2 linked regions of the Solitalea lacus genome follow. The main gene of each other region encodes a partner of the protein of the gene in region 2 in a complex. Links are inferred from orthologs where the notes say so. Each region holds a gene or a part of one and is shown on either strand. Other genes may lie near its edges.

The links.
Region 1: the proteins of smc (region 2) and L2B55_RS03650 are in contact, whole or in part, in a crystal structure (PDB 3ZGX), measured with the Bacillus subtilis proteins. The link is inferred for Solitalea lacus from one-to-one orthologs.

What each region holds. Positions count from the first base shown.
Region 1 is NZ_CP091740.1:854,724-857,866, reverse strand. What follows is about bases 330-3,143. They hold L2B55_RS03650 (segregation and condensation protein A), read right to left. Parts: upstream 2,214-3,143; coding sequence 1,446-2,213; downstream 330-1,445. Other genes in these bases: dxs (1-deoxy-D-xylulose-5-phosphate synthase), read left to right, coding at 2,440-3,143; glyA (serine hydroxymethyltransferase), read right to left, coding at 330-1,255. In the rest of the region: more of glyA, read right to left, coding at 1-329. UniProt on the Bacillus subtilis protein: Participates in chromosomal partition during cell division. May act via the formation of a condensin-like complex containing Smc and ScpB that pull DNA away from mid-cell into both cell halves.
Region 2 is NZ_CP091740.1:2,361,860-2,366,294, forward strand. Bases 195-4,300 are described here. They hold smc (chromosome segregation protein SMC), read right to left. Parts: upstream 3,938-4,300; coding sequence 395-3,937; downstream 195-394. Other genes in these bases: L2B55_RS10005 (peptide-N-glycosidase F-related protein), read left to right, coding at 195-316; L2B55_RS10015 (hypothetical protein), read left to right, coding at 4,142-4,300. In the rest of the region: more of L2B55_RS10005, read left to right, coding at 1-194; more of L2B55_RS10015, read left to right, coding at 4,301-4,435. UniProt on the Bacillus subtilis protein: Required for chromosome condensation and partitioning.

The sequences.
Region 1 (3,143 bases), 1.5 Mb from region 2 along the record:
AATCGTGCATCCACGTATTAACCTTTTTCTTCACCTCTTTGATCTCAGCATCATTATCTATGTTCATTAATACTCGATCGATCAACTCAACAATGGTATCCATATGCTGCTCTTGCATACCACGAGTGGTAATTGCTGCCGTACCCACACGGAAACCTGAAGTAACAAACGGAGATTTATCATCAAAAGGAACCATGTTTTTATTAGTGGTAATATCCGCAGCAACTAAAGCATTTTCTGCAGCCTTACCGGTTACATTTTTATTACGTAGATCGATCAACATTAAATGATTGTCAGTTCCGCCTGAAATAATTTGATAACCACGCTCAATAAAGGCTTGTGCCATGCGAGCAGCATTTTTCTGCACCTGAACAATGTAATTTTTATAATCGTCTGTCAATGCTTCGCCAAATGCAACAGCTTTACCGGCAATTACATGCTCCAAAGGACCGCCCTGCATTCCAGGAAATACGGCGCCATCCAAAATAGCTGACATCATCTTTAACTCACCTTTAGGCGTTTTTTGTCCCCATGGATTTTCGAAATCCTGACCCATCATAATCATACCGCCACGAGGACCTCGTAATGTTTTATGTGTAGTAGTTGAAACTACATGGCAATGTTTCATTGGATCATTCAACAACCCTTTTGCAATTAAGCCTGCAGGGTGAGCAATATCAGCTAATAGTAAAGCTCCCACCTGATCAGCAATAGCTCGGATACGAGCATAATCCCAATCGCGAGAATAAGCCGAGGCACCACAAATCATCATTTTAGGCTTTTCGCGCATTGCAACTTCTTCCATTTGCTTATAATCAATCAAGCCTGTTTCTTTTTCAACTCCATAAAAATGAGGCTGATATAAACGGCCCGAGAAATTAACCGGAGAACCATGCGTTAAGTGGCCACCATGAGAAAGATCAAATCCTAAAATCTTATCGCCAGCTTGCAATAATGCCAAAAACACTGCAGCGTTAGCAGAAGCACCTGAATGCGGCTGTACGTTTACCCAAGCAGCGCCAAACAATTGCTTTGCACGGTCAATAGCCAATTGTTCAACTTGGTCAACAACTTGACAACCTCCGTAATAGCGTTTGTTAGGCAAACCTTCGGCGTACTTGTTAGTCAAACAAGAGCCTTGTGCTTCCATTACTTGCTTACTAGTAAAGTTTTCTGATGCAATTAGTTCAATGCCTTCTTCCTGGCGTACTTCTTCTTTAGCGATTAGATCGAATAGAACGGAATCTCTGTTCATGTGAGAATTTGTTTTTTTAGTGTGTTTATTTAGGGGAAACCAATTGTTTCATCGGACAGAAAACAAATAGCTACCACTTTGAAATTCAGGAGTCGCGAATTTAATAACTCTTTTTTAGAATTAAGAAGAAGCTGTTAATATTGAATTGATTTAGGACAGAAAATAACAAATTGATAAATTCAGAATCCGTCTATTTTTCCATTTCCTCTACCGGTTCTTCAACTGACTCTTTAGGGGATATCCAGAAATTATTATATCCCAGCCCAATGCTGATATCCAGAATTTGCTGCTGCAGTAATTCTAAAACCGCCAGAAAACTATAAACCAATTGCACCTTATCTTGGCTGATCGCCAGTACATCCTCATAACTCACCCTGTTCTCCGATTCAAACAACTTCATCACTGCCACCTTTTGCTCTTCAATAGAATATGGATATTGAACAACTGTATGCACCACTTGCTGTTTGCCTGCAGCAAAACGTTGCATTACTTTTTCATAAACAGTCAATAGGCGATATAAATCCAGCGTTTGAAGCTCCTCTCCTGGTGCAGCCTGACTGGCAATTTGTTCAAGTTCACGAGCTATATTGCCGCGCCTCTCCTGCTTAAACCGCTCATCTTCCAGTTGGTGAAACTCATTTAAGACTGCCTTATACTTTTTGTATTCAAGAAGTTTTTGTACCAAATCCTGACGAGGGTCAATCTCATTACCCTCTGCATCCAATTCAGGGCGAGGGATTAACAGTTTGGCTTTAATACGCATTAAGGTAGCTGCCACCAAAATAAACTCACTGGCCAATTCAATATTCATGGCTTGCATAGCATGAATATAATCTAGAAAGTCATTAGTGATTTTTGCAATCGGGATGTCGTGAATATCCAATTCATCACGCTCTATAAAGAATAGAAGTAGATCAAATGGACCCTCAAACTGGGCTAACTTAATTTCGAAACTCAAAGCTTAATTTCTGTTTGCCGCAAAAATACATTTCCCAATTAATTATCAATACTATAATTTCAATCTTCACACAATAACTTTCTTAAACCTAGCTTATTAATTGAATTAACAATCAATCATTTATTACTACATTTATTAATAGAGCAGTGAAACCAAAGCGATTTTCTACCGTTTAAGTCATATATTTGCTGGCTTAAACAAATTAGTGTTTATTTAAACTAGAACAATGCAGGTTGAAGCGGGACCATTGTTAAAAACAATTAATTATCCTTCTGATTTAAGAAACTTGAAGGAAGAGCAACTGAAGGAAGTTTGTGAAGAATTAAGGCAGTATATAATTGACATCGTTTCTGTAAACGGTGGACATTTTGCAGCCAGTTTAGGTGTGGTCGAATTAACAGTTGCCCTGCACTATGTATTTAACACCCCTTATGACCAATTGATTTTTGACGTAGGCCACCAGGCTTACGGACACAAAATACTTACCGGGAGAAGGGAGGTTTTCCATACTAACCGTTTGTACAATGGAATCAGTGGATTCCCGAAACGTTCGGAAAGTGAATACGACACTTTTGGCGTTGGCCACTCATCAACCTCTATTTCTGCTGCCTTAGGAATGGCAGTAGCCTCTCATTATAAAGGAGAAAAAGATCGGCAACATGTTGCTATTATCGGTGATGGCTCAATGACAGCCGGGATGGCATTTGAAGCGTTGAATCATGCCGGAGTTGAAAACTCCAATCTGCTAGTAATCCTAAACGACAATTGTATGGCAATTGACCCTAACGTGGGAGCACTAAAAGAATACTTAACCGACATAACCACTTCTCAATCATACAATCAATTTAAAAGTGATGTTTGGAAGATATTAGGGCCAATAAGTAAGTTCGGTCCCAATGCCCGTGAAATTGTAAAAAAGATTGAAAAAGC
Region 2 (4,435 bases):
ATCGGGTTGGTTATATAATTTTAAGGTTGGATCTAACCCTGATGCTATTAACACTGATCAAGCTACAATTGGCTTGTATCCAACCAGAACTAAAGATAAAACTACACTTGACTACTTTGCAAACAAAGCAGATGACGTATTAGTGCAATTATTGACTGATCCTGAAGGCAAAATTGTAGAGGAACACCGTTATCAACAGTTTAAAGAAGGTTTATTTAATTATGATTTAAGTAGATATCCTAAAGGGAGATTTTATCTTAAGGTAATTGTAAATGGACAAGAACGGTTTAAAAAACGTGTTCGTTTAAAGGAATAAGTTTTTTATCATAAAAAAGGAAAAGGCTGCTTTATAAATGTAGAGCAGCCCTTTGCTATTTATTAGCTCATTTTGTTCTTACGCTACATTTTCAACGCTACGCAAGTCTACAGGAACAACTCTTGAAATACCTTGTTCAACCATGGTTACTCCATAAATAATATCGGTGCTGGCAATTGTGCGTTTATTATGTGAAACAATTATGAATTGCGACTGATCTGAAAATTTACGAATGATATTATTGAATTTATCAATGTTGGTATCATCCAATGGCGCGTCAACCTCATCGAAAATACAGAAAGGCGCAGGTTTTAACAGATAAAGAGAAAACAGAATGGCCGTGGCCGTAAGTGTTTTTTCCCCTCCCGATAATTGGTTAATTGTTAATGGACGTTTTCCCTTAGGACGTGCAATAATGTCGATGTCAGACTCCAAAGGATCATTAGGATCTACCAATACCAAATCACAAGAATCTTCTTCATTAAATAAAGAGCGGAAAACCTTTTGGAAATTATCTCGGATTTGAGTAAAAGCTTCAAAGAACTGTGTTTTTGCTGTTCCGTCAATTTCATTGATGGTATCCATTAGCGAATTTTTAGCATCCAATAAATCTTGCTTTTGAGTAATAATGAACAAATAACGTTCATTCATTTCATTGTATGCCTCCATCGCCATTGGGTTAATGGTACCGAAATTATCTAGTTGGTTTTTAATTTTGTCAGTTTTCTGTTTCAGCTCATCTTCGGTTTCTTCAGGGAGCGCTTGTTCCATCAAATCATCAATTTCAATATTGAATTCAACAGACAAGCGTTCTTTAAGAGCATTCATGTCAATCATTAAATGCGTTTTCTTATCACGTAATTGATTAACCAAAGCTTCTGTATTATCTTTTTTTCGTCGAAGCTCATTTAATAATGATTCTAGGTCGTTAATCTTGCCCTTTGATTTATAATATTCTTCTTCTGCTTCAGTCAAGGCTTTTTCCAAAGCATCTTTCTGCTCATACATAGCCAAAAGATTCTCATCTCCTTCATCTGTATTTTGCAGTAGTTCGGAAATTTTAAGTTTAGCCTCAGCTAATTCAGTTTGGTTTTTCTCAATACGTTCGCTAGCGACCTTTGATTGACTGTTTTTATATTCAATATCTTTCAGAATTACTGAAAGCTTGTTTTGTTGTTGATGGAATGCAATGTTTTGGTTATTGAAATTGCTAGAATATTTGGTTACACTTTCAGAAATGATGTTGAATTCATATTGAAGGGTATTTAAGCGTTTTAAAGTTTCTTCTTTTTGAACAGTTAACTCTTCAACTTGCGGATTTATTTCTGCCAATTGCTTACGGTAACTGTTAATTTTCTGTTCAATATCTTCTTTTCGAAGGTTGGAGTTACTGATGAAATTTTTATGTTGCTCCTGGCGAGCTTCAAGTGTAACAAGTTCATTGTTCAGCTTATTCAGCTCTTGTCTTAATTGTGCTATTACAGCTGATTTGGTACTTGCTTTAAAACGTTGTAAATCTTCAGTCAGCAACTCGGTTTTGCCTTTTAATTCTGTAATCAGTGCCTGAAGTTTGGTAATTTCCTTTTGAAGTACTTCAAGGTTTTTAGCTCGGCCGATACGTTTTCCTTCAAACAGTCCAACGGACCCTCCAGCCATGCTAAAGCGAGTTTTAGAATACTTACCAGATTTGCTCAGAATAACATACTCACTATTAGCATTTGTCTTTATGGTATTTTCTTCATCCTTTTCAGCCAAGAAAACATTGTTCAGTAAAAAAGTACAAAGCTTTTGGTACTTTTCTTCTGATTCAATGATAGAAAGTGCTGAAAGGCAGTTTTCAGGTGTAAAAAGGTTTTCATTAGCGTCAAAGCTGTTGAATGAATCCAGGATGAAGAAGTTTGCACGACCTCTTGCTGCATCACTTAATAATTTAATTGCAGCCAAAGCCTCATCATGGTTCTGTACCACATAATAATTCATATAAGGCTCCAAATAATTCTCAATGGCAATACGATAATCTTCCTTACAAAAGAAAACATCGGACAACAACGGAGCATTTTTAGCCCAACTTGCATTTTTACGCAAAAACTTGATAGATTCAGGGTAACCTTCCAGGTTATCAACCAAACTTTTGGTTAGATTGTATTCGTTTTGCTTGGCATCTAAAGTACGACCCTCCTGTGAGATCTTATCCTTTGTTGTCTGCAGTTCTGCTTCTGTTTCAACAATACGTTGCTGCAAAGCTTCTTCTTCCGCTATGGCTTTATTCAGTTCTTCTTCTTTTCCAACGTAAGCCTCATTGGTTCGTTTTATAGCAGCGTTAAACTCATCAAGCTCTTGCTGTTTTTGCTGGGTTTCACCTTCGTTGCGATTTAATTCCTGTTGAAGAGATTCGAATTGAATTTCTAGGATATCCCGCTCTTTTTCAATCTTATAAATATCGTCTTGTAAGCCTCTGCTTTTAGTGGTTAGACTATCAACTTGGGTTTTTAATTCTGTTTGTTCAGTTTTTTTATCTTCAAGTTCAAATTTTAAATCTTCCAAAATCCGTTGAATGGTATTAAGACTTTCTTGTTCAGTAGCCCTGCTTTCCTCCAACTGCATTAAGATTTCTTTTGCTCCTTCCAACCAGTTTTTATCGTTAACCAATTCAGCTGATAAACGACCTTCTTTTTCCTGTAGGTATTTAAGTTGCTCGTTTTTAACTTTCTTTTCGTTTTCGTATTGTCGGATGCCGTTTATATAATCATTGGTCGCTTTTTGTTGAACTGAAAGGTTTTTCTCTTTTACTAAAGTTTCCGTTTTTTCAGCCTGAACAACTGCTTCCACCTTATCGCTTTCTGCTTGAAAGGCCATACGTTGATCATTATGACTGATTTCTTGCCGTTCAATTTCTTCAAGCGATGATTTAAATGATTGGATGCGGAAGGTGGCCAATTGTGTGCTAACCTCCTTGTATTGATCCTTTAGGCGATAATATCGCTCGGTTTTTTTTGCCTGAGTTTCTAGTGTTTTTAATTGTTTTTCAATTTCAAATAAGATATCCTCTACCCGGTTTAAGTCTGCCTCTGTATCTTTTAGTTTATTGAAAGTCTGTTTTTTACGGATTTTATATTTAGAAATACCTGAAGCTTCTTCAAATAAGTTACGACGAGATCCATCCTTATTATTCAGCATCTCTTCAATCATCTTTAACTCAATAATTGAATAAGAGTCAGGACCGATGCCTGTATCCAAAAATAAATCAGTAATATCTTTTAAACGGCAGGTTACATCGTTTAAACGATACTCACTTTCGCCGGTACGATACAGTTTTCGTGTTATGGTTACTGTACTGAAATCCGTGGGAAGGATATTTTTAGTATTATCAAACGTCAACGATACCTCAGCTAAATTGCTTGGTTTACGAGTACGTGAGCCATTGAAAATAATATTCTCCATTTTGTCTGATCGCAGGTATTTGGCACTTTGTTCACCTAATACCCAACGAATGGCATCCACTACGTTTGATTTTCCACAACCATTAGGTCCTACAATGGCTGTTACACCTTCGTCGAAATTGATTGTTATTTTATCTCCAAAACTCTTAAATCCCCGTACTTCAAGCTTGGTTAACTTCATGCAAATTTTATCGTTTAATAGCTAGTTGTGAGTGACTAACGGCTAATATTTTGATAGATAGTTTGTTGTATCTTTCAATTAATTGTTGTCGAACACTGAAAACTAAATTGAGGTGCGAATTTAACATAATGTTTTTGTGCACTCAAAGGGTTTAAATATATTTACTAAATCATTTTTAGTAGAATTTTTTTATACACATCACTAATGGATCAGTTCAAGGAGTTTTTACCATTTGTTGTTTTTGCCGTTATAGCTTTATTGCGTGTTTGGAATGAGTTTAATAAAAACAAAAAAAAGGAACAAACAATCACTCAGTCAGCACCTACCAAACAAAGTAAAACTACTTGGTCTAGTCCTTCTGGACAACCTTCCAATAAACAAACCTCTTCAAATCCTTCTCAAACAGTTGGCCCGCCGCCTTTAAAGAGATCTCCATTTGAAGTAATAATGAAAGAGTTTATAGATATGCCTCAACCTAGAATGGAACAACCTGTTGAG